DNA from 3 places in the Stenotrophomonas sp. YJH_SMC_37 genome. Region 3 is predicted to be linked to each of the others. Evidence: predicted binding sites of a transcription regulator. Region 3 holds the regulator's gene; each other region holds the start of a gene.
What was found. Region 3 encodes HrcA, which represses chaperone genes, less so after heat shock. Its sites were predicted from a motif close to TTNGCACTCNNNNNNNNNGAGTGCNAA; they were not measured.
Positions count from the first base shown of each region.

Region 1 (9,601 bases), on a different contig from region 3:
CCACCGACGCCGCCGTGCCGGTGCGTGCCGAGTACCCGGCACAGATGAACTCGACCTTCGTGAAGGTGATGGACCTGCGCTACGGCGAAAACCCGCACCAGAGCGGCGCGTTCTACCGCGACCTGTACCCGGTGCCGGGCACGCTGGCCACGTTCCAGCAGTTGCAGGGAAAGGAACTGAGCTACAACAACCTGGCCGATGCTGACGCGGCGTGGGAATGCGTGCGCCAGTTCGATGCGCCGGCCTGCGTCATCGTCAAGCACGCCAACCCGTGCGGCGTGGCCGTCGGTGCCGGCAACGGCGATGCCTACGAGCTGGCCTACGCCACCGACCCGACCAGCGCCTTCGGCGGCATCATCGCCTTCAACACGCCGCTGGACGCCGCCACCGCCAAGGTGATCCTGGACCGCCAGTTCGTGGAAGTGCTGATTGCCCCGGACTACGAGCCGGCCGCGCTGGAGTACGCGCAGAAGAAGGCCAACGTGCGCGTGCTGCGCATCCCGCATGGCGATGGCCTGAACAACTTCGACAGCAAGCGCGTCGGCTCGGGCCTGCTGCTGCAGTCGTCGGACAACCGCGGCATGACCCGCGACGAGCTGAAGGTGGTCAGCAAGCTGGCGCCGACCGACAAGCAGTTCACCGACCTGCTGTTCGCCTGGAAGGTAGCCAAGTTCGTCAAGTCCAACGCGATCGTCTATGCCAAGGACAACCGCACCATCGGTGTCGGTGCCGGGCAGATGAGCCGCGTGTACTCGGCCCGCATCGCCGGCATCAAGGCCGCCGATGCGAACCTGGTGGTGGAAGGTTCGGTGATGGCCTCCGATGCGTTCTTCCCGTTCCGCGATGGCATTGATGCCGCCGCTGCCGCCGGCATCAAGGCGGTCATCCAGCCGGGCGGTTCGATGCGCGATGCCGAAGTGATCGCCGCCGCCGACGAACATGGCCTGGCCATGGTGTTCACCGGCGTGCGCCACTTCCGCCACTGATCCGCATCACCAAGCCGGGCCCTGCCCGGCTTTCTTTTCCGCACCCGAGAACCCTGTCCCATGAAGATCCTCGTCATCGGCTCTGGCGGCCGCGAACACGCCCTGGCATGGAAGCTGGCCCAGTCCTCCCGTGTCACCGAAGTGATCGTGGCGCCCGGCAACGCCGGTACCGCCAGCGAAGACAAGTGCCGCAACGTGGCGGTGAAGGTGACCGATATCGACAGCCTGCTGGCGCTGGCCCAGGCCGAAGGCGTGGCGTTGACCGTGGTCGGCCCGGAAGTACCGCTGGTGGCCGGCGTGGTCGACCGCTTCCGCGCCGCCGGCCTGCGCATCTTCGGGCCGACCGCCGCCGCCGCGCAGCTGGAAGGCAGCAAGGCCTACGCCAAGGACTTCCTGGCCCGCCACAACATCCCCACCGCGTTCTATGCCGTGCACACCGACGTGGACGCTGCCCTGGCCTACATCCGCGAGAAGGGTGCGCCGATCGTGGTCAAGGCCGATGGCCTCGCCGCCGGCAAGGGCGTGATCGTCGCAATGACGTTGGCCGAGGCCGAAGACGCGGTGCGTGACATGCTCTCCGGCAACGCGTTCGGCGATGCCGGCGCCCGCGTGGTGATCGAGGAATTCCTCGATGGCGAGGAAGCCAGCTTCATTTCGATGGTGGACGGCGTGCATGCGCTGCCGATGGCCACCTCGCAGGACCACAAGCGCGTCGGCGACGGCGACACCGGCCCCAACACGGGTGGCATGGGCGCGTACTCGCCGGCGCCGGTAGTGACGCCGGAGGTGCATGCACGCGTGATGCGCGAAGTGGTGAACCCGACCGTGCAGGGCATGATCGCCGACGGCATCCCGTTCACCGGTTTCCTCTACGCCGGCCTGATGATCGATGCCAGCGGCGCGCCGAAGGTAATTGAATTCAACGTGCGCTTCGGCGATCCGGAAACCCAGCCGGTGATGCTGCGCCTGCAGTCGGACCTGGTCGAGCTGGTGGAAGCGGCGATTGATGGCCGCCTGGACCAGGTAGAAGCGCAGTGGGATGCGCGCCCGTCACTGGGCGTGGTGCTGGCCGCGAAGCCCTACCCGGAATCGCCGATCACCGGTGATGTGATTTCCGGCCTCGGCGACGTGCCGGCCAGCGCCAAGGTGTTCCATGCCGGTACGGCATTGGATGCGCAGGGCCAGGTGGTCAGTGCCGGCGGCCGCGTGCTGTGCGTGGCCGCACTGGGCGACAGCGTGCGTGATGCGCAGACGAAGGCCTATGCCGGCGTGGCCAAGGTGAGCTGGGCCAACGAGTTCCACCGCAACGACATCGGCTGGCGCGCGATCGCGCGTGAGGGGTAAGGCCTGATAGATCCACCACGCAGCCTCCTGCATGGAACCAGATCACGGATTCTGGGAGTCTTCACCGTCCTCGGCATGGAAGCCGGGACGGTGCGCTTCGGGAAGAGGCGACGCACGTCAAGCGAAGGAAATTACGCTGATTGAATCCGCTATTTCGCCGAGTCAAGATAACGTTTCCAGTTCTCGAAGAGCCGCGCAACGTTCTGCTCATGTGAGTGAGCAGACGGATCATACCCATCAGAAGCTGGCATGTACCTGACAAAGCTCCCCAGAGACTCCGGGTAATCAAAATCAGCGTAGATCCTCTCAACCTCTCCGAGCGGATCAGCAATCTCATCGCGCTTGGCGTAGGCGTCCGCGAGAAATGCAACAAGCCATCTTCTGAGAATCTCATCCTCGTTTGAGTTCTTATCGAATGCCGCCAACTGCGCAGCTACGCTATTACGCTCATCGGGAAGAACCCCTTCAAGCCTTTCAATCAAGGCGTTCAGATTGAACTTCCCTTCCAGTTCCTTCTGCTCCGACGCGCAGTGCTTCACAACCTCAAAGTCAATCAGATGGCGCCCCAGTGCCCATGCCACCTCGGTCTGATTCCAGGGTCCATAGGGTTGAATAGAGTCATACGTTCTCATGGACACTCACTTCTTGTTTGGTATTCCGTTCATGCTGCCACCTTCCACAAATCTTTGATGGGTCAAGTCGCCAGCCTTGTCGACTATGTATTCAAATCGACCGGCCTTTCCATTGAGTTCACCTGGCAGCTGCGTCAGAGTGCGGACCACGCCGTCACCCCCTGTCAACGGAGTATGAACACCCGCTTCTGCAGCCGTCTCTCGCATAAAGGTCGCCGAATTGTGCCCAGCGTCGGCTTTGAGTGCACTTCCCACAGGTCGGGAATTCAGAAGTGCCCGACCTTCAACACTCAGAGCATTGGATGCCGCCACACCTGCTCCACCGGCACCTGTAACTCCTGCGATATCAGCAGCGATACTGGTAGCTGCTGATATGACACTTGGATTGGCCATCGCAACCATGCCAGCTTCGATCAGCACTGGGGCAGCCATTGCCGCTGTAACAGCGATTGCGGCCGGTCTCATCGGCTCGTATACGGCGCCATTTCCGGCAGCAATATCCCTCCGATGCTGCTCAACGAATCGCTCTGCGGCCTGCCTTCCATCCGCATCGACGAACCTGTAGGGATTCCCGTTCGCGTACCGATACCTATTGAACTGCTCAACTGGCTTTTGGTGAGCGGTGACTGGGTCCACTGACAAAAACACACCCAATTGTGGATCCATGTAGCGCTGTTGCATGTAGCTCAGCCCTGTGGCCGAGTCACTCACATGTCCGGCGTACCCAGGTCCATCCGTGACCTGACCGCCTACCACGGCCCCGTAGGGCTCGTAGTCATATCGTTTGATGACGTTGCCGTTGGCATCGCTTTCGGCCACAACCGAGCCGAGGGCATCAGTGTGAATGTATGTGATCGTTGTCTGGGCGATTGCGGATGGTGACAGGCCAAGGCCCATCAGCAGCAAGCAGCACAGCCAGGCGCCTATGACACCAAGCTTGCGAGTTCGACCTTCAAATGCCCCGAAGCGGGTGGACACACCGCCTGCAGTTCTCCCGAACCTGCGCATCATTCCAATCCATGAAAGAGCCTTGAAGCAAGGCTTGGCATTCATAGCACAGGAAGGCAGTCATCGGAGTCCAACTCCAGGACTGAGGCCAAAGGGACCATTCTGAATTGGACCAGGCCCTTGGCTATGAACCTCGCGAGGGCTTGAACGGCCACCGGAAGCGCATGACTGCCAGCCATGGGCTGGTACTACTGAAGCAGCCGATCAGCGGCCTGCATTACCAACTGCCATGCCGGCCGAACAAAAAAAGCCCCGACCAACGCCGGGGCATTTCATCAGAACGGGTTCCGGAAATAGGAACCGAACCTAAGATCCATGCCTTACGCGGTGAACAGCGCCTTCATCTTCTTCAGGGCATTCGCCTCGACCTGGCGGATGCGTTCGGCCGACACGCCGTACTCGTCTGCCAGTTCCTGCAGCGTCACCTTGCTGTCGGCATCCAGCCAACGGCGGCGGATGATGTCACGCGAACGCGCATCCAATTCGGCCAGGCCTTCGCGCAGCAGCTGCATCTGGTTGTCTTCGTTGTCCTCGCGCTCGTAGGCCATCGACGGGTCTTCATCATCGGCAACCAGGAACGCAGCCGGCGACGGCGGTGCGTGTTCGTTGTCCTCGTCGGACGGCGCATCGAAACCGATATCGCGGCCGGACAGGCGCGACTCCATTTCCATGACCTCGCGCTCGGACACGTTCAGATCCTTGGCCACCGCGCTGACTTCCGCCGCGTTCATCCAGCCCAGGCGCGTCTTCGACTTGCGCAGGTTGAAGAACAGCTTGCGCTGCGCCTTGGTGGTGGCGACCTTCACGATGCGCCAGTTCTTCAGGATGAACTCGTGCATTTCGGCACGGATCCAGTGCACGGCGAAGGAGACCAGGCGCACGCCCATGTCCGGGTCGAAGCGCTTGACCGCCTTCATCAGGCCGATGTTGCCTTCCTGGATCAGGTCGCCCAGGGCGAGGCCGTAGCCGTTGTAGCCGCGGGCCACGTGCACCACGAAGCGCAGGTGCGAATGCACCAGCTCGCGGGCGGCGTCCAGATCGTTGCCGTCGCGGAAGCGACGGGCCAGGTCCTGTTCGTCATCGACCGACAGCACCGGAATCTGGTGCACGGCACCGATGTAGGCGTCCAGCGAACCGAGCGCACTGGGAATCGGGAGATTGTTTGCCACAAGGGCAGTAGAGGTGTTCTGGCTCATAGGCACCCATCTTAGCAGTCCGGGATTTGGACTGCTAAAGGAGGAAAAAGTTCCAGCATCCTATTGATGCAACACTGGTCCCAAACAGAACCCTACCGTAGCGCGATTTGATGACAGTGGCGAGCACGCTTTTCGGGATTCACAATCCCTTGGAATTCAAGCAATTACCCACTGAAAACCTGCCGATTCCGGTCAAGCGGAGCTGAACGCGCCGTTCCGGAGGCCCATTCAGGACGGGGAACGTTGCCCGGCGTTCAGGCCCGGCCACTCGCCGGCGCTCAGAGCGCCGAGCGCGGCGGCAGCGACCAGTCGATCGGGGCCTGGCCGCGGCGCTGCAGGTACTCGTTGGCCATGGAGAAATGGCGGCAGCCGAGGAAGCCACGATGGGCCGACAGCGGCGACGGATGCGGGGCCTTCAGCACGCGATGGCGGCGGGTGTCGATGACCTTGCCCTTCTGCTGCGCGTAGGCGCCCCAGAGCATGAACACCAGGCCTTCGCGCTCGCGGTTGAGCACGTCCACCACATGATCGGTGAAGCCTTCCCAACCACGGCCCTGGTGCGCGCCGGCCTTGCCCTCCTCCACCGTCAGCACGGCATTGAGCAGCAGCACGCCCCGTTGCGCCCACGGGATCAGGCAGCCGTGGTCCGGGCGCGGGATACCGAGATCGCTCTCGATCTCCTTGTAGATGTTCAGCAGCGACGGCGGCACCGGCACGCCGGGCGGTACCGAGAAACTCAGGCCGTGGGCCTGGCCGCGCCCGTGGTACGGGTCCTGGCCGAGGATCACCACCTTCACCTGCTCGAACGGCGTGGCGTCAAACGCTGCGAAGATCTGCGGCCCGGGCGGGAACACCGCCGCACCGCTGGCCTTGCGCTGGCGCAGGAAGGCCGACAGCTCGCGCATCTGCGGCTGCAACAGGTACTCACCGACGTGCTGCTTCCAGCTCGGTTCCAGCTGGATCGTCGGGGTGTCGGTTACTTCATCGATCATCGCAATAAAGGTCCATCATTCAATCGAGCCAGGCGCAGCTGGAACAGCACCTTGGTGACCAGCAGCCGCTCCTCGATCGGCTTGAGCACCAGGTCGTTGGCACCGGACTGCAGCAGCCCGGTCTGGTTGTGGGGGTTGCCGTCGCCGGTCATCACCAGCACGGGCAGGCGGCGCTTGCCGTAGCCGAAGTCCACGCGCACGCGCTGCACCACGTCGCGGCCGCTCAGCTCGCCCTTCAGGGTGACGTCGGTCAGCACCAGGTCGATGCGGTGGCGGCTGCGGCCCAGCGACTCGGCGGTGAGCAGGGTGAAGGCCTCTTCGGCGCTGACCACGTGCAGCACGTTCAACTGCTGCCGCTCGAGCATGCGCTTGGTGGCCTCGGCCACTACGCGGCTGTCCTCGATATAGAGGATGGTGGCGCCGGGGATGGTCTGCGGCTGCACATAGCCACGGATGAAGGTCGCCAGCGCTTCATGGCCCAGGGATTTGTCGAAATAGTCGGTGACGTACTCGGTGAAGCGGCGCTGCTCCAGGTGCTGCTGGGCGTCGCCGGAAACCACGATCACCGGCACATAGGCCTGTCCGGCCGCTTCGCGGACCATGCGCGCCAGCGCCAGGCCGTCGCCATCACGCAGGGTCAGCGAGGTCGTCACCAGGTCCACCGGGCCCTGCGCCAGCGCCTGCTGCGCGTCTTCGATGCTGTCGCAGCCAATCACCTCCACGCCCGGCAGGTCGCGCTGCAGGACGTCGGCGATCAGCTTGCGGACCAGCTTCGAGCCATCGACCACCATCACCCGCGTCGCGGGCCCTTCAAGGTGCTTCAGCGCTTGCGGTTGCATGCCGGTCTCAGGTATCGGTCGGGCGGGTCTGGCGGAGGAAGTGGCCGGTCACCAGCCAGGCACCCAGCCAGCCCAGCAGCAGCGTGCCGAGCAGGACCAGGCCACCATGCAGCAGGTCCAGGCCATGCAGCACGAACGGGCTGCCGTAGCTGCGCGAGAGTTCGGCCAGCGGCACGCGCAGCGCGGCACCGGCGGCGCCGATCAGGGCCAGTGCAACCGCGCCTGCGCCCAGGCCATACCACGCACCCAGATACAGGAAGGGGCGGCGGATGAAGCCATCGCTGGCGCCAAGCAGCTGCAGCACGCCGATCTCTTCGCGGCGCGCCTGGATGTCCAGGCGCACCGTGTTGCCGACCACCAGCGCGGCACCCGCGCCGAGCAGCACCGACAGCACCTGCACCAGCCGCGCGCCGAACGCCAGCCAGGCATCCAGGCGCTGGCGCCACAGTGCATCGTGCTGCACCAGGTCGGCCTCGGGCAGGCTCTCCAGCGCGCGCGCCAGGCGTGCGTCGTCCTTGCCTTGGCCCGGGGTGATCACCAGCAGCGAGGGCAATGGATTGTCGTTGAGTGCGTCGATCGCCTCACCGAGGCCGGCATCGCGCAGTTCCTGCAGGCCCTGCTCGGGCGTGCGCACGTTCACTTCGGCCACGTCGTCGCGGTCGCGCAGCTGGCCGGCCAGGCGCAGTGCGCCGGGACCATCGACGTTGCCCTTCAGGAACACGTTGATGTCGCGCGACTGCTGCACGCTGCCGGCGAACTGCTTGAGGTTGTCCAGCGCGATCGACAGGCCAAGCGGCAGGGCCAGTGCCAGCGCCATGACCATCACCGTCAGCAGGGTCGCCCACGGCTTGCGGCAGGCGCGGCCAAGGCTGAACACCACGCTGTGCACGTGGTGCTGGAACCAGACGCCCACGCGCGAGGGGGCGGCGGCTTCGCTGTTTTCGTTCTTCGCCATGGTTACTCCGCCAGGTCCTGCGGCGAGATGTCATCCACCAGCCGGCCGTGGTCAAGGATCAGCACGCGCTTGCGCATGCGGCGCAGCAGCGGCAGGTCGTGACTGACCACCAGCACGCTGGTGCCGCGCGCGGGCAGCTCGGCGAACAGGGCCATGATCTCCGCTGCCAGGGTGGGGTCGAGATTGCCGGTCGGCTCATCGGCCACCAGCAGCTTGGGCTCGCCGACGATCGCGCGGGCGATGCCGACGCGCTGCTGTTCGCCGGCCGACAGCTGCGAGGGCAGCGCCTTCTCGCGATGGCCCAGCCCCATCCGCTCGAGTACCGAGCGCACGCGCTTGTTGATGTCACTACGGCGGGTACCGCGCAGGATCAGCGGCAGTGCAACGTTCTCGGCGATGGAGCGGTCCATCAGCAGGCGGTGGTCCTGGTAGACCGCCCCCACCGCGCGTCGGTGGCGCGGCACGTCGCCGCCGCGCACCTTCAGCAGGTTGCGCTCGTCGAACACCACCGCGCCGCGGCTGGGCCGCTCGTCGAGGTGGATCAACTTGAGCAGCGTACTTTTACCCGCACCGGAATGGCCGGTGACGAACAGCATCTCGCCCGGCGCGACCTCGAAGCTGACATCGGTCAGCGCCTCGTGGCCACCGGCGTACTGTTTGCTGACATTGTCGAAGCGCAGGACACTCATGCCCCGATTATGCAGGACCGGCGCGACGTCGTGGAGACGGTGGGTGCCACCGGCCCCGCCTGGTGGGTGCCGACCGTTGGTCGGCACACCTTTCAAAGCCACCCGACCAACGGTCGGGTGCTACCCGCTGATCGGCAGCGCCGATCAGCTGCCCGACAGCATCCGGCGGATCTTGCGGCCGATGCGGGTCAGGAACGAGTCACCGGTATCGGCGGCGGTACGCACCGGCTTGGCCACCACCTGCACCGGGGTCACCGGGCTGGCGCCGTTGCCGGCGTTGGCCTGTACACCCTCGGTACCTTCGACCGGACGGCCGTGGCGACGACGACGGCGCTTGCGCGGCTTGTGCTCACCGTCCACCGTGGCTGCCGGTGCGCCTTCGGCACGCGGCGGGCGCGGCGGACGCGGGGCCTGGGCGGCGGCGCCTTCGGCACCGGCAACCGCGGCGGCAGCGCCCTGCTCGCCTTCCACGCGCGGCTTGCGCGGGCCACGCGCACGGCGTTCGCCGCTGCGTTCACCGTCGCGACTACCGCGGCCACCACCACTGCCTGAGCGGCCGCCGCTGCGGCCACCGCCCCGACGCTCTTCCTCGGCGGCGCGGGCTTCGCGCGCTTCGCGGAAGATCTGGCCGACGCTTTCGTTGTCCTCGCCTTCCTCGCCTGCCGCCGGCGCCGGGCGTTCCGGGCGCGGCAGCGGGGTCAGCAGTTCCTTGGTGACCGGCTCGGACGGAATCTTCTGCTCGATATAGGCCTCGATGTCCGGCAGGCCCATGGCGTAGCGCTCGCAGGCGAAGCTGATCGCGTCGCCCTCCTCACCCAGGCGCGCGGTGCGGCCGATGCGATGCACGTAGTCTTCGGCGTCGAACGGCAGGTCGTAGTTGTAGACGTACTTGATGCCGTCGATGTGCAGGCCGCGCGCAGCCACGTCGGTGGCCACCAGGATTTCCAGCTGGCCCTTCTG
Region 1 is NZ_JCAFTG010000008.1:196,740-206,340, forward strand. It holds gene purH (bifunctional phosphoribosylaminoimidazolecarboxamide formyltransferase/IMP cyclohydrolase) at 1-986, shown strand, start outside; gene purD (phosphoribosylamine--glycine ligase) at 1,047-2,330, shown strand; gene AC5P8J_RS13460 (DUF2247 family protein) at 2,480-2,962, opposite strand; gene AC5P8J_RS13465 (RHS repeat domain-containing protein) at 2,969-3,940, opposite strand; gene rpoH (RNA polymerase sigma factor RpoH) at 4,291-5,166, opposite strand; gene ung (uracil-DNA glycosylase) at 5,445-6,158, opposite strand; gene AC5P8J_RS13480 (response regulator) at 6,155-6,997, opposite strand; gene ftsX (permease-like cell division protein FtsX) at 7,005-7,952, opposite strand; gene ftsE (cell division ATP-binding protein FtsE) at 7,955-8,641, opposite strand; gene rhlB (ATP-dependent RNA helicase RhlB) at 8,786-9,601, opposite strand, start outside.
Region 1: a site for HrcA is predicted at 5,178-5,204, ahead of rpoH (RNA polymerase sigma factor RpoH). Genes of this name have one in related genera too.

Region 2 (9,601 bases), on a different contig from region 3:
TGGCATGCACCACCAGCCACGGCGTGCCATCGCCATCTGCAGGTGTTGCTGGTAGCGACTTGCGCAGCCCGCGCGCAGCGCGCTGGCTGCGGCGCCGGTCCAGGTACAGCAGCCAGCCAGTGATGAAGAACAGGCTCATGCCCAGGCTGCTGAGCATCACCACCACCCGCCCGGGCATGCCGAAGTAACTGCCCGAGTGCAATGCGAACACGCTGGTGGCCAGCTGTCCTCCGGTGCCCTGGCGCGCGTAGGGGCGTGAATCGAGGATGGCCCCGCTGGCCGGATCCAGCTGCAGCAGATCGTGCGCGCGGTCATGCCGCCCACCGCGCTGCGACGGGTCACCGGCCATCACGCGCACATTCAGTACCTGCCCCGGTTTCTCCGGCAGACGCAGGTCGATGTAGCCGGTGCGCACGCCGGGCAGCGCATACAGCGTGGCTTCGATGCGCTCCAGGTCCAGGGCGGCGTCGGCGGCGACCTTGTGTTTGGCGGCCGGTGCGACGCCCAGCAGGGTGTTGGCGGCGCTGCGGTACCAGTCGAAGGACCACCACAGGCCGGTCAGCGCACTCATCAGGTAGATCAACAGCACCCAGGTGCCGGCCACGGAGTGCAGGCTCCACAGGAAGCCGCGTCCACTGCGCTTCCACTCTACTGCCAGCCAGCTGCGCCAGTGCCCCCAGCGTCGTGGCCAGCGCAGGTAGAGCCCGGACAAGGTGAAGAACACCAGGGCGATGGCGCAGCTGCCGGTGATCCATTTGCCGCGCTCACCGGCGGCAAGATGCCGATGCAGGTCCTCGACGAAGTCAAAGAGCGCCTGCCCGCGCAGGGCGCTGAAGCGCTCACCGCTGTAGGGGTCGAAGTACACCCAGTGTTCCTTGCCGCCAGCAAAGCGCGCCACCGACGGTCGCTGGCCGGTGGCATCCACGCGCAGGCGCTGTAGGGGGCGATCACCGCCGGCCTGCAGCAGCGTTGCCAGTTCGCTGAGTTCGAGCGGAAGCTGGCCATCAGCATGGTGTTCAGCGATCTCGGCGAAGCCGGGGTTGGCCGCTCGCAGCAGCTCATCCTCGAAGGACAGCACGGCGCCGCTGAGGCCCATCACGGCCAGTACGGCGCCGGCGGTGATGCCCAGCAGCCAGTGCAGTTGGAACAGGACGTTCTTGAACATCGAAGGAGGGGGCCCCGAAGGCTGCCGCCCGCATCCTGCGCAACAGCAAATGAGAATTAATCGCGGAATTCTCCGTGGCGGACGGGCTACGGTCAAGGAGGGTCTTGTTGCAGGGCTTTGCAGCCCTGCACCCGCTACAAGCCGGAGCAACGTCAACGTCAAAAGCTGGCTTTCCGTGGGTTGGCGGGGTGGGTCCGGTTGAGGGGGACGCTGCAAGTACGTCCATGTAAGCTCGGTCGCCGCTTGCTCGTGTGCGCTGTCCTGCGCACACGGCAAGACCAGGGTTGGGCGTCCTGCCCAACCCGCCCGAGGCATGCCTCGGGCCCATGCGGCTCACGCCCCCTCAACCGGACCCACCCCGCCTTCGACAGATTTCCGCGATCTGTCGGAAATACTCTTGGGGTCAGATCCGTTTTCCGTAGGAAAACGGATCTGACCCCGGAATTTCATTCGATATCTGACAGATGTGTCGACCAAGGTCGACACCTACCAACAGCCGGCGGAATCTGTCGAAGGTGGGGCGGTGTGGCTGTGCAGGACCGTTGGCGCCATGGATGGCGCCATCGAGCCCCCATGGGTGAGGGCGCTTTGCTTGCGAAGCACTGCTTCGCAAGCGCCCGAACGCACAGCCGCCAGCGGCTGGGCCGGACCCCGGAGGGGGGTTTACGGCGTGTCCTGCACAGCCACAGCGCCCCGCCATCCCACGGAAAGCCCGCTTTGGCTTTGGCTCTGGCCGTTGCCGTTGCATTGAGCAGGGTGCAGGGCTGCAAGCCCTGCAAAACCCCCCCCCTCACTTCACCCAGCTGTCGATCTCGCCGTGGGCGAACGGTCCCAGCTTCGCCTTCACCAGCCGCCCCTGTGCATCGAACAGCACGCTGTAGGGCAGCAGGCCCTGTGTATTGCCAAGCTGCACGCTGGCATCGCGCGGCCCCGGGGTCTCGATCACGATCGGGTAATCCACCGGTACCCGCTGCAGGAAACGGCGCACGTCCTCCGGCGTATCCAGCGCCAGTCCCAGCACCTGCACACCGTGCTCGCCCTGGACATGTGCGAAACGCGCCAGTTCGGGCATTTCTTCAACGCAGGGCGCGCACCAGCTGGCCCAGACATTGATCAACAGCGGGCGACCGCCAGCGTGCTGGCGCAGGTCCAGCGGCCGGCCTTCAAGATCCGGCAGCGACAGTGCGGGCAGGCTTTCGCCGACCTGCAGGGTGGGTGCGGCAGCCGCCACAGCAGGCGCTCCCGGCACGGCCTCAGGCGCCACCGGCGCCGGTGTCAATCGATGGCCGGCCCACAGGCCAAGGCCGGCGGCCAGCACCGCTGTCCACAGCAGCGCTGGCCGTTGCCACTTCATCGTGCGGTGCGCAGCAGCGCTTCCTCCACCACCGCCTGGGTCAGCAGGGTCGGCAGCACGGTCGGCGGCGCGCCGGGGCCGTACACCACGTACAGTGGCACGCCGACGGCCTTGTGCTCTTCCAGGAACGTGGTGATCTGCGGGTCGACATTGGTGTAGTCGCCGCGCATGTACACCGCGTTGGTGCGCTTGAGCAGTTCCTTGAATTCCGGCCGCGACAGCACGGCGCGCTCGTTGGCCTTGCAGCTTACGCACCAGTCGGCGGTCATGTTGACGAACACCACCCGGTTGTCGGCGCGCAGGCGGTCCAGCAACTGCGGTGAATACTCGACCACGTTGTCGCTGGCGGCCTGTGCGGCCCGCGCCGGCGGTGCGAGCTGGGTCACACCCCAGGCCGGCACCAGCGCGCCGATCGCCAGCAGTACGCCCAGCAGTGTCACCGCACGCGAGCCGGTCCAGCGGTTGCGCTCGAACAGCCACAGGCCGAACGCCAGCAGCAGCAGGCCACCCAGCACCAGCGCCATGCCATCCACGCCACGCTGCTTGCCCAGCACCCACAGCAGCCACAGCGCGGTGGCATACATCGGGAAGGCCAGCACGTGCTTGAGCGTTTCCATCCACGGGCCCGGCTTGGGCAGGCGGCGTGCGAGCGCCGGCACGAAGCCGATCAGCAGGAACGGCAGCGCCAGGCCCAGGCCGAGGAACAGGAACACGGTCATCGCCTTCAGCGGCGGGGCAATGAACGCATAGGCGATCGCGCCACCCATGAACGGGCCGACGCAGGCACTGCCGACCACGCAGGCCAGCGCACCGGTGAAGAAGTCACCGGCCGGGCCGCTGCGGCTGGCCAGCGACTGGCCCAGATTGCCGATGCCGCCGCCCAGGGTGAACACGCCGGACAGGCTCAGGCCTACCGCGAACATGATGTAGGCCAGCGCCGCCACCACACCCGGGTGCTGCAGCTGGAAGCCGATGCCGACGGCATTGCCGATCGCGCGCAGGCCGACCATCAACGCGCCGATCACGGCGAACGCGACCAGCACGCCCAGCGTGTACCAGAGCGCGTGGCTGCGTGCGCGCTGCGCGCTTTCGCCGCTCTGCGCCAGGCTCAGCACCTTCAGCGAGAGGATCGGCAGCACGCAGGGCATCAGGTTCAGTACCAGGCCACCGGCCAGCGCCAGCAGCAGGACCCAGACGAACGAACGATCAGGATTCGGCGTCGTCACCGGCGGACGCGTGCGCAGCGCATTGTCGCCCTGTGCATCGGTGGCGAATTCACTGCTGGCGGTGGCGCCACCTGCGGCGGCCGGTGCCGCTGCATCCGTGTTGGGCACGGTTGGCAGCAGGCGTAGCGGGGCGCCGTTGGCGGCTTCGCGCGGTGCACCGTTTGCAGCAGGCAGCGGGTTGATCACGTCATTGCGCGCTGGCGCCTGGTCGGCGCTGGCGCTGACCTTGCCGGCCGGAATCGACAGCTTCACCCGGCGGGTCATCGGCGGGTAGCAGATGCCATCGGTCTGGCAGCCCTGGAAGGTCACCACCAGGGTGCTGTCGACGGCATCAGTGACAGCGCGGCGCAGCGGCAGCGGTACTTCCACCTGGTTGAAGTAGACCGAGACATCGCCGAAGTGCTCGTCGCGATGCGATTGCGCGGCTGGCCAGCGCGGCTTGCCGGCCAGCACGCCGGCGCTGCCTTCCAGCTTCAGCGAGGTGCGGTCGCGATACAGGTAATAGCCGGGCGCTGGGCTGAAGCGCAGCAGCAGCGTGTTGCCGTCGCTGGCGATGGCATCGAAGCCGAACGCCTGTTCCGACGGCAGCGGCAGGGCCTGGCTGTTGTTGGCCGCGCCCGGCAGGCGCAGGCCACCGCTGTTGCCGGCACCGGCCAGCGGGTTATTGAACGGGCTGGCCGCACCGGCACGCGCGGCAGGCACCGCCGCCGCACCGGCGCCCGGCAGGGTGACCTGCACCACGCGCTTCTGCGGCGGGTAGCAGACACCGGCATCGGCGCAGCCCTGATAACGCACTTCCAGGCTGATGGTGCCGGCAGCGTCGGTCGGCGTGCCGGGCAGGGTGGCCAGCAGGCGCTCGCGATAGGTCTCGACCTCGCCGAAGAAATCGTCGTGGTGCTTGTCGCCCTTGGGCATCTGCAGCGCGCCGGCATTGAAGGCCGGGTCGGCTTTGACGCTGGTGCGGTGGCGATACAGGTAATAGCCTGGCGCGATCTTGAACTGCAGCTGCACCTGGCCACGTTCGGGGGCAGTGGCGGTCAATGCGAACGCCTGGTCCACCGGCAGCAGGTCTTTCTCATCCAGGGCGAAGGCGGGCAGCGAAAGGCACAACAGGGCGCACAAGGCAGCGCCACGCGCAAACAGAGTCTTCAATCAGTGTCCTCCCGGGTCTGTGCCCGGATCCAATCCAGATACGCCGGCAGGCCGGCCCGGGTTTCGACCGCGATGCACTCCGGGAGTTCATACGGATGCAGTTCGACGATCCGGGCGATTGCGTCATCGACGCGGCTCGCGGTGGTTTTCACCAGCAGCTGCAGCTCGGCGTCGGTGGTCACCTCGCCCTGCCAGCGGTAGGTCGACTGCGCGCCATCGAGGCGGGTCACGCACGCGGCCAGGCGCTCGCCGACCAGCGCGTGCGCGATGCGCTCGGCACTGGCCCGGTCCGGGCAGGTGGTCAACAGCAGCAGGACGGGATCGACGGTCGACATGACCATCGAGTATAGGGCCGCCACCGGGCCAGGGCCCGGCGGCGGCCGTGGACCGCTGCGTTGCGCGGTCAGTTGGCCAGCTGGCAGGTGGCCGGCTTGGCCGAGGTGAACAGGGCCGGGGTGGCCCACTCGGGGTGGTCGATGAACGGGTTGCGGTTGCCCTGGAAGCTGTAGACTACGTCATTGCGCGCACGCTCGGCATCATCCGGCGGGTCGGACAGGTGCCAGTCGATCAGGGTCGACAGCAGGCCCATGTAGGCCGGTGAGCTGCTGGTCTTGACGATCTTGCTGCGGTCGTCGGTCAGCTCCAGGTCCGGCTCGGACTGGCCGGTCGCCGCATCCTTGCCGCCCTCGTAGCGGATCGCCATGTACATCACCGCACGCGCCATGTCGCCCTTGCGCTTGCCCCACACCTCGAAGGTGCCGGTGTTGCCGTCCGGCGTGCGCACCCAGTTGGAGTTGCCCGGATAGCCACCGCTGCCGCCACCCTGGCCGTTGTTGGCCTCGGTGGCGCGCTCGCCGCAGCTGGCGTCGCACTTGCCGAACGGCTTGTTGCCACGATCGGCGTTCCACTGCGCGTCGGTCAGGTACAGCATGTGGGTGTCGGTATACGGGGCGTACGGCAGGCCCTTGTCGCCGGTGGTGGTGGCAAAGCCCAGCGAGTTCGGCCAGGTGTGCTCGCGGTTGTAGGTCAGGCCGCTGCCGGTGCCCGCACGATCACTGACCTTGGCGTAGCTGCGGTTGCGGTAGGCATCGAGGATGCGGTTCGGGTTGTTCGGATCCTCGTCGGCGATTTCCAGGATGGTCCAGGTATTGGTGCCCGAGCCGCTGTACGGGTAGGCGGTATGGCCCTTGATGGTGGCGTGCAGCGAGCAGCGCAGCTGGCTGGGGCTGCTGGTGTTGACCCTGGAGTAGTAGCCGGCCGGCACGCCCGGGTTGCCCGGGTCCGGATTGCCGCCGGTGCTGGCCACGGTGAAGGCGATGCGGCTGTCGGCGGCCGGGTGTGCGCCCTGCAGGTCGGTGATGCGCGCGGCGCGGATGTCGAAGCGGCAGGCTTCACCGGCCACCAGCGCGGTGTTGGTGGACAGCTTCACGCTGCGGCCGCTGGCCGGGAAGGTCAGCGGCACGCTGCCGGAGGTGCCGCAGCTCAGCGCGAACGCGCCGCTGGCCAGGTTCACGGTTTCGCTGAACACCACTTCCAGATCGGCCGCAGCCGGGAAGGTGCTGCTGCCCTGCGCCGGGGTGGTGGTGGACACCGACGGCGGCGTGTTCGGGCCTGGCGTGCCACCGCCGCTGAAAGTCTGGCCGTTGTTGCAGCTGCCGAAGGTCTGGCCGGCCGATTCGGCCCAGGTGAAGTGGGTGTACTGGCTGCCGCTGCCGGTCAGCTGCAACGAGGTGCCCGGCGCGGTGCTGTTGGTCTCGGCTACCGGGATGTTCTGGCTGGTCATGCCGGCGGCGGGGCCACCGGAGGCGGTGATGGCGCCCTCATAGCTGAGGAACTGGACCACTTTGCCACTGGCATCGACCAGGGCGATGCCGTCGGTCGGGCCGTTCTGGATCCCGTTGGTCGGGTAACTGACCACGGCGATGGTGGCGCTGCCGCAGCCGGCGGCGGTGCCGGCCGGGACCGGGTTGTTGGCATAGACGGTGGCGGCGGACGGATTGCTGCCGTTGTAGAGGTACAGGCGGTAGCCGGACAGGTCCTCACCGGCAGTGGCTACGACCTCGATCGCTTCGCCGACGTCACCGGCGGCGGTGCTGTCGTCGTAGTGCAGTTCGTTGATGAAGACCTCGGCCTGGGCCGGCGCAGCGGCCAGCGCCAGCAGGCAGGCTGCGGCAAGCGGGGACAGCAATCGCATCGACTCCTCCTTGTGATTGGGAATGCCGGACCGAGCCTAAGGCCGATCCAGTGACACTTTGTCGTAAATGAACGTCAGATGTCTGACAGTGCGACGCTTGTCACCGAAATTGATCTGGACCGACGCCCTGGCCGAGGCGCGCGGGTGGAAAAATTTTTTCATTCCGCCCTTGAAAGGGGGCGGCGGGGCTCCATCTCTGCCCTGCTCCCGACGTTGTCGGGTTTCTTCACGTGCGGTTCTGGCACTCGCCTGGGGCGAGTGCTAACATCGCCGGACTTTTTTAGACCAATCAATCACTTAAGAGGTCTCCTATGAGCATCAAGCCGCTGCACGACCGCGTTGTGGTCAAGCCGATCGAAGCCGACGAAATCTCCGCCGGTGGCATCGTCATCCCCGACTCGGCCAAGGAAAAGTCCACCAAGGGTGAGGTCGTGGCCGTCGGCCCGGGCAAGCCGCTGGACAACGGCAACGTGCGCGCGCCGTCGCTGAAGGTCGGCGACAAGGTCATCTACGGCCAGTACGCCGGCAGCTCGTACAAGAGCGAAGGCGTCGAATACAAGGTCCTGCGCGAGGACGACGTGCTCGCCGTCATCGGCTGAGCCCCGGCGCGACCTGTTCCATCCCCTGATTCCAACACCCAGCCGCCGGGCATGGCCCGGCGCTACCAGATGAGGTAACTGCACATGGCTGCCAAGGATATCCGTTTCGGTGAAGATGCCCGTTCGCGCATGGTGCGCGGCGTCAACGTTCTCGCCAATGCCGTCAAGGCCACCCTGGGCCCGAAGGGCCGCAACGTCGTGCTGGAAAAGAGCTTCGGCGCCCCGACCATCACCAAGGACGGCGTCTCCGTCGCCAAGGAAATCGAACTGGCTGACAAGTTCGAGAACATGGGCGCGCAGATGGTGAAGGAAGTTGCTTCGCGCACCAACGACGACGCCGGCGACGGCACCACCACCGCCACCGTGCTGGCCCAGGCCCTGATCCGCGAAGGCGCCAAGGCCGTGGCCGCCGGCATGAACCCGATGGACCTCAAGCGCGGTATCGACAAGGCCGTGTCGGCCGCCGTCGCCGAGCTGAAGAACATCTCCAAGCCGACCGCCGACGACAAGGCGATTGCCCAGGTCGGTACCATCTCGGCCAACTCGGACGAGTCGATCGGCCAGATCATCGCTGACGCGATGAAGGAAGTCGGCAAGGAAGGCGTCATCACCGTTGAAGAAGGCTCGGGCCTGGACAACGAGCTGGACGTGGTCAAGGGCATGCAGTTCGACCGCGGCTACCTGTCCCCGTACTTCATCAACAACCAGCAGTCGCAGACCGCTGACCTGGATGACCCGTTCATCCTGCTGCACGACAAGAAGATCTCCAACGTCCGCGACCTGCTGCCGGTGCTGGAAGGCGTCGCCAAGGCCGGCAAGCCGCTGCTGATCGTGGCCGAGGAAGTCGAAGGCGAAGCGCTGGCGACCCTGGTGGTCAACACCATCCGTGGCATCGTCAAGGTCGTGGCCGTCAAGGCCCCGGGCTTCGGCGACCGTCGCAAGGCGATGCTGGAAGACATGGCCGTGCTGACCGGCGGCACCGTGATCTCCGAAGAAGTCGGCCTGTCGCTGGAAAAGGCCACCATCAAGGACCTGGGCCGCGCCAAGAAGGTGCAGGTCTCCAAGGAGAACACCACCATCATCGACGGCGTCGGCGACAAGGCCAACGTTGATGCCCGTGTGGCGCAGATCAAGACCCAGATCCAGGACACCTCCTCCGATTACGACCGCGAGAAGCTGCAGGAACGCGTGGCCAAGCTGGCCGGCGGTGTTGCCGTGATCAAGGTCGGCGCCTCGACCGAAATCGAGATGAAGGAAAAGAAGGACCGCGTCGACGACGCCCTGCACGCCACCCGTGCAGCCGTTGAAGAAGGCGTGGTCCCGGGCGGCGGTGTTGCCCTGGTCCGCGCGATCACCGCGCTGGCCGGTCTGAAGGGCGCCAACGAAGACCAGAACCACGGCATCCAGATTGCCCTGCGTGCGATGGAAGCCCCGCTGCGCGAGATCGTTGCCAACGCCGGTGACGAGCCGTCGGTCATCATCAACAAGGTCAAGGAAGGCACCGGCAGCTTCGGCTACAACGCGGCCACCGGCGAGTTCGGCGACATGCTGCAGTTCGGCATCCTGGACCCGACCAAGGTGACCCGTTCGGCGCTGCAGAACGCCGCCTCGATCGCTGGCCTGATGATCACCACCGAAGCCATGGTGGCCGAAGCTCCGAAGAAGGACGAGCCGGCCATGGGCGGCGCCGGTGGCATGGGCGGCATGGGTGGCATGGGCGGCATGGACTTCTAAGTCCCCGCTGTCACCCTGCAATGAAAAACCCCGCCGGAAGGCGGGGTTTTTTTGTGGCCGGTCGGAATCAAAGTAGATCCACGCCATGCGTGGATGCCGCTCCCAGGCGGGGATCTACGCGCGGCCCTCGCGCCGCTGCAGCCACAGGTGGGCCACCAGCAGGGCCAGTGCGCCTCC
Region 2 is NZ_JCAFTG010000008.1:161,323-170,923, reverse strand. It holds gene AC5P8J_RS13310 (PepSY domain-containing protein) at 1-1,165, opposite strand, end outside; gene AC5P8J_RS13305 (TlpA family protein disulfide reductase) at 1,956-2,519, opposite strand; gene AC5P8J_RS13300 (protein-disulfide reductase DsbD family protein) at 2,516-4,897, opposite strand; gene cutA (divalent-cation tolerance protein CutA) at 4,894-5,232, opposite strand; gene AC5P8J_RS13290 (endonuclease) at 5,301-7,091, opposite strand; gene AC5P8J_RS13285 (co-chaperone GroES) at 7,403-7,690, shown strand; gene groL (chaperonin GroEL) at 7,775-9,424, shown strand; gene AC5P8J_RS13275 (hypothetical protein) at 9,539-9,601, opposite strand, start outside.
Region 2: a site for HrcA is predicted at 7,330-7,356, ahead of AC5P8J_RS13285 (co-chaperone GroES). Genes of this name have one in related genera too.

Region 3 (9,601 bases):
CATGGATAATCATCTGTGAACTGGATTCATCGTCATGGCGCGACCCGACATCAACCGATCCGGCGAGCTGGAAGTGTTCGTGCGGGTCATCGAGACCGGCGGCTTCTCCGCCGCCGCGCGCACGCTCGACATGACGCCGTCTGCGGTGAGCAAGCTCGTGGCACGATTGGAGCAGCGGCTGGGCACGCGACTGCTGCAGCGATCCACCCGCCAGCTGCAGCTGACCCCGGAAGGCTGCGCGTTCTACGAGCGGGGCCTGCGGGTGCTGGCCGATCTGGAAGAAGCAGAGCGCTGCGCCAGTGCCCATGCCGAACCGCGTGGACGCCTGCGGGTCAACTCCAACGTGCCGTTCGGCCAGCATTTCCTGTTGCCGCTGCTGCCGGCGTTCCTGGCGCGCAACCCGCAGGTGGGGGTGGACCTGACCCTCAATGATGAAGTGATCGACCTTCTGGAGCAGCGCACCGACGTTGCGGTAAGGGCTGGTCCGCTGAAGAGCTCCAGCCTGGTGGCGCGACGGCTGGGCGCGACGCGGATGATGATCGTGGCCGCGCCGGCGTACCTGCAGCGGCACGGGATGCCGCGCAACGCCGACGAACTGCAGTCGCACAACCGGCTGGACATCGGCCACGCGCGTGCGATGCAGGGCTGGCCGCTGCTGCAGGAGGGGCGAGAGCGGATGGTGCTGCCCAGCGGCAACGCCCGTGCCAGCAACGGCGATGCACTGCGCCAGCTGGTGCTGGGTGGTCTGGGCATGGCCCGCCTGGCCGCGTTCCAGGTGCAGGACGACGTCGCCGCCGGGCGCCTGCTGCCGGTGCTGGAAGAGGCCAATCCGGGTGACCTGGAAGAAGTACACGCCGTGTTCCTGGGGCAGGGCGGTTACCTGCCGCTGCGGGTACGCGCGTTCCTCGATTTCCTGGTGGAGAACGTGGATCTGGAGCGGCCGTTGGGGTGATATGCGCCGCGCCGGTGCGCGTAGCCGAGCGTGGGCTCGGCTCTACATGTCGGTTTCGTTTTTTTTTTGGGGGGGGGGGCGGCTGTAGAGCCGAGCCTATGCTCGGCTCAATGTGCCAGCAGCTTGCGCGCAGCGGCGCGCGCTTCCTTGCTCACTTCCACGCCACCCAGCATGCGCGCCAGCTCTTCTTCGCGCGCCTTGCTGTCCAGCTTTTCCACGGCGCTCTGGGTCATGCCTTCCACCGGCGCCTTGCTGACCCGGTAATGGGCATGGCCCTTGGAGGCGACCTGCGGCAGATGGGTCACGCACAGCACCTGGCGCTTCTCGCCCAGAGCGCGCAGCTTCTGGCCGACGATGTCGGCCACCGCGCCGCCGATGCCTGAATCCACTTCGTCGAACACCATCGTCGGCACCGCGTCCAGATCCAGCGCGGCCACTTCAATGGCCAGCGAGATGCGTGACAGTTCACCGCCCGAGGCCACCTTGCGCAGGGCGCGCGGCGGCTGGCCGGCGTTGGCGGCGACCAGGAACTCCACGCGTTCGGCGCCCTGCGGGTCGGGCTTGCCGGCGTCCTGGGGTTCCAGCTCGATCAGGAACTGGCCGCCGCCCATGCCCAGCTCGGCGATGATGCCGGTGGTGGTGGCCGACAGTTCGGCGGCGGCGCTGCGGCGGCTGGCGGTCAGCACTTCAGCCTGCACGCGCCAGGCGGCGGCGGCCTTGTCGATCTCGCCGGCCAGGCGCTGCAGGCGCTCGTCGGCGCCGCGCAGTTGCTCCACTTCGGCATGCATGCGCTCGCGTTGCGCGCCCAGCTCGTCCATCGGCACGCGGTGCTTGCGGGCCAGGTCGTGCAGGCGGCCGAGGCGGCGCTCGTTCTCCTCGAACTGTTCCGGGTCGGCATCCAGATCGTCGTGCACGCGGTCAAGCAGCGACAGGGCTTCGTGCAGCTGGATCGAGGCATTCTCGATCAGGCCGTCCACCTCGCCCAGCCGTGGGTCGTGTTCGATCAGGCGCGACAGCTCGTGGCGCACCTGCTGCAACAGGTCCAGCGCGGAGCTGCCGTCGTCACCGTTGAGCTGGTTGCTGGCCGCCTGGCAGGCACTCAGCAGGGCGCTGGCGTGGGCCTGGCGACGGTGGCTGGCGCCGAGTGCCGCGATCGATTCCGGCTCAAGGTCTTCCCGGTCCAGTTCGCGCAGCTGGTGCTCGAGGAAGCCGATCCGGTCACTGACGTCGCCCTGTTGCGACAGCGCCAGCGATTCATCGACCAGTGCCTGCCAGGCCGCGGCGGCGCGCCGTACCTGGCGGCGTTCGTTCTCGTTGCCGGCATAGGCATCCAGCAGCGCCAGCTGCGACGGGCGCGTCAGCAGGGCCTGCTGTTCGTGCTGGCCGTGGATCTCCACCAGCAACGAGGCCAGGTCGCCCAGCTGGGCCAGGGTCACCGGGCGGCCGTTGATCCAGGCCCGGGAACCGCCGTCGGCGCGGATCACGCGGCGCAGCTGGCATTGGTCCTCGTCGTCCAGCTCGTTGTCGGCCAGCCACTGGCGGGCGGCCTGCAGCTGCTCCAGCGCGAATTCGGCGGAAAGCTCGGCGCGGGCGGCGCCATGGCGGACCACGCCGCTGTCGGCGCGCAGGCCGGACAGGAAGCCCAGCGCGTCGACCATCAGCGACTTGCCGGCGCCGGTCTCGCCTGAAACCACGGTCATGCCTGGCCCGAACTCCAGTTCGGTAGCGCGGACGACGGCGAAATCCTTGATCGAAAGATGTCTGAGCATGGGTAAGGGGGTATCAGCAGCCGCGCAACGCTAGCACGCGGGCGCGGGAGGTCCAATGACTTGCCAAGGTGATGCGCCGCCATTATCTAGTGTCCGTGTCTCACAGGTTGATTCCATGCACGGTTCTCCCGACCAGCTTGCCCCGCGTGCGCGCCATCTGCTGCGCACGCTGATCGCGCGTTATATCCAGGACGGTGAGCCGGTGGGCTCGCAGACGCTGGCACGCGTGGCCGGGCTGGAGGTCAGCCCGGCCACCATCCGCAACATCCTCGGCGACCTGGAGGACCTGGGCCTGCTGGCCTCGCCGCATACCTCGGCCGGGCGGGTACCGACCGCGCACGGCTACCGGGTATTCGTCGACAGCCTGCTGCAGATGCAGCCGCCGGGCGAGGGCGAGCTGGCCCGGCTGCGCCAGGAGCTGGCCGGCGGTGGCAGCACCCAGGCCCTGCTCGGCAGCGCTTCGGAACTGTTGTCGGCGATGAGCCACTTCGTCGGCGTGGTCAGCGCCCCGCGGCGGGAGCAGTTCGCCTTCCGCCAGATCGATTTCGTGGCGCTGGACGGACGGCGGGTGCTGGCGATCCTGGTGTTCGCCGACAACGAGGTACAGAACCGGGTCATTGAGACCCGCCAGGAGTTTGCGCCGGGGCAGCTGGAGCAGGTCGCCAACTACCTCAATGCGCATTTCGCCGGCCTGCCGCTGGCCGAGATCCGCACCCGCCTGCTGCTGGAACTGCGCGATGCCCGGTCCGAACTGGAACAGCTGCTGGCGCACAGCATCGAACTGGCCGAACAGGCCCTGCAGCCGCCGGCCGACGACATGCTGGTGGCCGGCCAGACCCGGCTGATGGGGGTGCAGGACCTGTCTGACCTGGAGCGCCTGCGCGAACTGTTCGAGCTGTTCTCCAGCAAGCGCGAGATCCTGCAGCTGCTGGAGCGGACCATCCAGGCGCCGGGCGTGCGCATCTTCATCGGCGAGGAGACCGGGATGATGCCGCTGCAGGGCGTCTCGCTGGTCACCGCCCCGTACACCGCCAACGGCCAGGTGCTGGGCGTGCTGGGCGTGATCGGTCCCAAGCGGATGGCCTACGACCGCGTGATCCCGCTGGTCCAGGCCACGGCCGATGTGCTCGGCGCGGCCTTTTCACCGGCCTCGCGCACGCCGGGAACATCCGACGCTTGAAACGCAGCATCCCGCCCACACTAGGGTGGTTGGAGGCGGAGTTTGACCGCCAGGGACCCAGACATGAACCACGAACAGCCAGATATCGAATCCCAGCAGAGTGCCGCCGATGCGGCCGCCACCGCCGGCGTCAACGACGAAGTCGAGCGCCTGCGCGCCGAAATCGAACAGGTCAAGGCCGATGCCCTGCGTGAGCGCGCCGACCTGGAGAACCAGCGCAAGCGCGTTGCCCGTGACATCGAACAGGCCCGCAAGTTCGCCAACGAGAAGCTGCTGGGCGATCTGCTCCCCGTGTTCGACAGCCTGGACGCCGGCCTGAAGGCCGCCGGCGACGACCCGCACCCGCTGCGCGAAGGCCTGGAGCTGACCTACAAGCAGCTGCTCAAGGTCGCTGCCGACAACGGCTTGGTCCTGCTGGACCCGATCGGCCAGCCGTTCAACCCGGAACACCACCAGGCGATCAGCCAGGCCCCGACCCCGGGCGCCGCCCCGGGCAGCGTGGTGACCGTGTTCCAGAAGGGCTACCTGCTCAACGAGCGCCTGCTGCGGCCGGCGCTGGTGGTGGTGGCCGCCGAGTGATCCCGCGGGGCCGGGCGGCGGACAGCCACCGCCACCCGACCCGACGCTGAACGCGCCGGATGACCGGAAACACAGCGTTCGGAGGATGGCTTGAATGTTCCACGAGCCTCCCCCACATCGTATTCATCCACCGGCCGAACGGCCGGACTGACCCCAACAAGCATCCTCAGGAGTCTCCCCCATGGGCAAGATCATTGGTATCGACCTCGGCACCACCAACTCGTGCGTGGCGATCATGGACGGCGGCAAGGCCCGCGTCATCGAGAATTCGGAAGGCGATCGCACCACCCCGTCGATCGTCGCCTACACCAAGGACGGCGAAGTCCTGGTCGGTGCCTCGGCCAAGCGCCAGGCCGTGACCAACCCGAAGAACACCTTCTACGCGGTGAAGCGCCTGATCGGCCGCAAGTTCACCGATGGCGAGGTGCAGAAGGACATCGCCCACGTCCCGTACAGCATCCTGGCCCATGACAATGGCGACGCCTGGGTGGCCACCAGCGACGGCAAGAAGATGGCGCCGCAGGAAATCTCGGCCAAGGTGCTGGAAAAGATGAAGAAGACCGCCGAGGACTTCCTCGGTGAGAAGGTCACCGAAGCGGTCATCACCGTGCCGGCCTACTTCAACGACAGCCAGCGCCAGGCGACCAAGGACGCCGGCCGCATCGCCGGCCTGGACGTCAAGCGCATCATCAACGAGCCGACCGCGGCCGCGCTGGCCTATGGCCTGGACAAGGGCGACAACAAGGATCGCAAGATCGTGGTGTACGACCTGGGCGGCGGCACCTTCGACGTCTCGGTGATCGAGATCGCCAACGTCGACGGTGAAAAGCAGTTCGAAGTGCTGGCCACCAACGGCGACACCTTCCTGGGCGGCGAAGACTTCGACAACCGCGTCATCGAGTACCTGGTTGAAGAGTTCAACAAGGACCAGGGCATCGACCTGCGCAAGGATCCGCTGGCCCTGCAGCGCCTGAAGGACGCTGCCGAGCGCGCCAAGATCGAGCTGTCCAGCGCCCAGCAGACTGAAGTGAATCTGCCGTACGTCACTGCCGACGCGTCGGGTCCGAAGCACCTGAACATCAAGCTGACCCGCGCCAAGCTGGAAGCGCTGGTGGATGACCTGATCAGGAAGTCGATCGAGCCGTGCCGCGTCGCCCTGAACGATGCCGGCCTGCGTTCGAGCGACATCAGCGAAGTGATCCTGGTCGGCGGCCAGACCCGCATGCCGAAGGTGCAGCAGGCCGTGACCGAGTTCTTCGGCAAGGAACCGCGCAAGGACGTCAACCCGGACGAAGCCGTGGCACTGGGTGCGGCGATCCAGGGCGGCGTGCTGGGCGGCGACGTCAAGGACGTGCTGCTGCTGGACGTGACCCCGCTGTCGCTGGGCATCGAGACCATGGGTGGCGTGTTCACCAAGATCATCGAGAAGAACACCACCATCCCGACCAAGGCCTCGCAGGTGTTCTCCACCGCCGAGGACAACCAGTCGGCCGTGACCGTGCACGTGCTGCAGGGTGAGCGCGAACAGGCCCGCTTCAACAAGTCGCTGGCCAAGTTCGACCTGTCCGGCATCGAGCCGGCCCCGCGCGGTCTGCCGCAGGTGGAAGTGTCCTTCGACATCGACGCCAACGGCATCCTGCATGTGTCGGCCAAGGACAAGAAGACCAACAAGGAACAGAAGGTCGAGATCAAGGCCGGTTCGGGCCTGTCCGAGGAGGAGATCGCGCGCATGGTCGCCGACGCGGAAGCCAACCGCGAAGAAGACAAGAAGTTCCAGGAACTGGTGCAGGCCCGCAACCAGGCCGACGCCCTGATCCACGGCACCCGCAGCGCGATCACCGAGCACGGCAGCAAGGTCGGCGGCGATGTCATCGGCAAGGTCGAGGCAGCGCTGGCTGACCTGGAAACCGCGATGAAGGGCGACGACAAGGCACAGATCGAAGCCAAGTCGAAGGCACTGGAAGAAGCTGGCCAGTCGCTGTTCGCCGCTGCTTCGGCCGACCAGGGCGGTGCCCCGGGTGCCGACGCCGGCAATGCCGGCAAGGCGCAGGACGACGTGGTCGACGCTGAGTTCACCGAAGTCAAGGACGACAAGAAGTCCTGATCCGGACCGACGCGGGACGCTGGCCACCAGCGTCCCGTTGTCGCATCAGGGTCCTGACCGCCCACCGGCGTGTCGGGGCGCCCGACGCAAGAGCGGACCTGGTTCCGCTCTTCCGCTTTGACGAATCCCGACGTTCCGGAACCCGATTCACGATATGAGCAAGCGCGATTACTACGAAGTGCTGGGCGTTGCCCGCACCGCCACCGACGAAGAGCTGAAGAAGGCCTACCGTCGCTGCGCGATGAAGTTCCACCCGGACCGCAACCCGGGCGATACGGCGGCCGAAGCCTCCTTCAAGGAGTGCAAGGAAGCCTACGAAGTACTGTCCGACGGCAACAAGCGCCGCATGTACGACAGCCACGGCCACGCCGCGTTCGAGCACGGCATGGGCGGCGGTGGTCCGGGCGGCCCGGACATGAACGATATCTTCGGCGATATCTTCGGCAACATCTTTGGTGGCGGCGGTGGTCCGCGCCAGGCCCGTCGCGGCGCCGACATCGGCTACGTGATGGAGCTGGACCTGGAAGAAGCCGTGCGCGGCGTCGAGCGCCGCATCGAGATTCCGACCCTGGCCGAGTGCAGCGACTGCGATGGCAGTGGCTCCGAGGACGGCAAGGTCGAGACCTGCAACGTCTGCCATGGCCGTGGCCAGGTGCGCATCCAGCGCGGCATCTTCGCCATGCAGCAGGCCTGCCACAACTGCGGCGGCCGTGGCCAGATCATCGCCAAGCCCTGCAAGACCTGCCATGGCAACGGCCGTGTCGAGGAAGACAAGGTGCTGTCAGTGAAGGTGCCGGCGGGCGTCGATACCGGTGACCGCATCCGCCTGCAGGGCGAGGGTGAAGCCGGGCCGGCCGGTACGCCGCCGGGCGACCTGTACGTGGAAGTGCGCGTGCGCGAGCATGCGATCTTCCAGCGCGATGGCGACGACCTGCACTGCGAAGTGCCGATCCGCATCTCGCAGGCGGCACTGGGTGACACCGTGCGCGTGGCCACGCTCGGCGGCGAGGCGGAGATCCGCATCCCGGCCGAGACCCAGACCGGCAAGCTGTTCCGCCTGCGTGGCAAGGGCGTACGTTCGGTGCGCAGCCGCAGCGAGGGTGACCTGTACTGCCGTGTGGTGGTGGAGACCCCGGTCAACCTCACCAACGAGCAGCGCAAGCTGCTGGAGCAGTTCGAAGCCACCTTCGTTGGTGAGGAAGCGCGCAAGCATTCGCCGAAGTCGGCCACCTTCATCGATGGCGTGAAGGGCTTCTGGGACCGCATGACGTCCTGAGTTCTCAACGCAAGCATTGAACGGTAGCGCCGGGCCATGCCCGGCGTTTTCGTATGCGGTCAGCGGAAAAACGCCGCAGGTGTCTGCCCCAGCTGCCGCTTGAACATGCTGGTGAACGCGCTTGGGCTGTCGTAACCCATCGCCAGCGCGACATCGATGACCTTGTCGCCGACGGCCAGCCGTTCCAGTGCGGCCAGCAGCCGCGCCTGTTGTCGCCACTGCCCGAAGGTCATGCCCAGTTCGCTGGCGAAATGGCGCTGGATGGTTTTCACGTCCACCTGCAGGGCCTGCGCCCAATCCTGCAGCGTGGCGTCGTCGCCGGGATGCTTCTGGATGTGCTGGCAGATCCGCTGCAGGCGCGGGTCGGTGGGCGAGGGCAGGTGCAGCGGCAGCACGTCCATGCGGTGCAGCTCGTCCAGCAGCAGGCGCACCACGCGGCCGTCGCGGCTGTCGTCCACATGCGCGGTCTCGATCAGGCTGGCGGCCAGCAGCAGCTCGCGCAGCAGCGGCGCCACCTGTACCGCGAACGCTTCGTCCGGCAGCTGCGGCGCGAAGTCCGGCTCCACGTACAGGCTGCGCATGTGTACTTCGGCGACGCAGTCCACCGCATGGGCCGTGCCGGCCGGGACCCAGATCGCGCGGGTTGAAGGCACTACCCAGCGGCCGCCGTCTGCACGCACCACCATCAGTCCGGACATGGCGAACACCAGCTGGTGACGCCGGTGCCGGTGGGGCGCGATGTGGGTCCCGGGCTTGTAATGGCGGGCGCGGCAGGTCACTGGGCGGTGCACCGGAACCTCGTTCCACGGCGCGGTCTCGCGGACCTGGCAGGGGATGTCCTTTTTGCGATATGCCATGACCCGAACGCGGCAGAAGGGAGGGGGAGGTCACCGTAGCATGCGTGGCTCGCCCCCAACCTGACTGTATCCATGTCGACCCTGGCTTCTCCCGCAACCACCTCACGCCCGGTGGCCCCCGGCGTGCTGGCCGCCATCTCCACCTCGCATGTCGTCAACGACATGATGCAGTCGCTGATCCTGGCCATCTATCCAGTGATCAAGGGCGGCTTCAACCTCAGCTTCACCCAGATCGGCCTGATCACGCTGACCTACCAGCTCACCGCCTCGATCTTCCAGCCGTTGATCGGCATGGCTACCGACCGCCGCCCGGCGCCGTACTCGCTGCCGATCGGCATGGCCTCGACCCTGTGCGGCATGCTGCTGCTGGGCTTCGCACCGAACTACGCGGTGGTGCTGATGGCGGCGGCGATGGTCGGCATTGGTTCGGCCATCTTCCATCCGGAAGCCTCGCGCATCGCGCGGCTGGCCTCGGGCGGTCGCCATGGTTTCGCGCAGTCGGTGTTCCAGGTCGGTGGCAACTTCGGTACCGCGCTGGGCCCGCTGATTGCAGCGGCGGTGATCGTGCCGTATGGCCAGCATGCCGCATCGTGGTTTGCCGGCGCCGCCCTGATCGGCATCGCGCTGCTGACCTATGTCGGCCGCTGGTACGCGCTGCACCTGGGCATCCCGCGCCCGGCCAGCACCGCCTCGACGGCGCCGCGCCATCCGCCGCGCACCGTGGCCAAGGTGCTGGCGATCCTGCTGGTGCTGATCTTCAGCAAGTACTTCTACATGGCCAGCATCGGCAGCTACTTCACCTTTTACCTGATCCACCATTTCGGCATTCCGGTGGCACAGGCGCAGCTGCACCTGTTCGCATTCCTGGTGGCGTCCGCGGCCGG
Region 3 is NZ_JCAFTG010000001.1:34,701-44,301, reverse strand. It holds gene AC5P8J_RS00185 (LysR family transcriptional regulator) at 35-952, shown strand; gene recN (DNA repair protein RecN) at 1,060-2,721, opposite strand; gene hrcA (heat-inducible transcriptional repressor HrcA) at 2,837-3,901, shown strand; gene grpE (nucleotide exchange factor GrpE) at 3,965-4,480, shown strand; gene dnaK (molecular chaperone DnaK) at 4,662-6,584, shown strand; gene dnaJ (molecular chaperone DnaJ) at 6,739-7,860, shown strand; gene AC5P8J_RS00155 (AraC family transcriptional regulator) at 7,920-8,717, opposite strand; gene AC5P8J_RS00150 (MFS transporter) at 8,790-9,601, shown strand, end outside.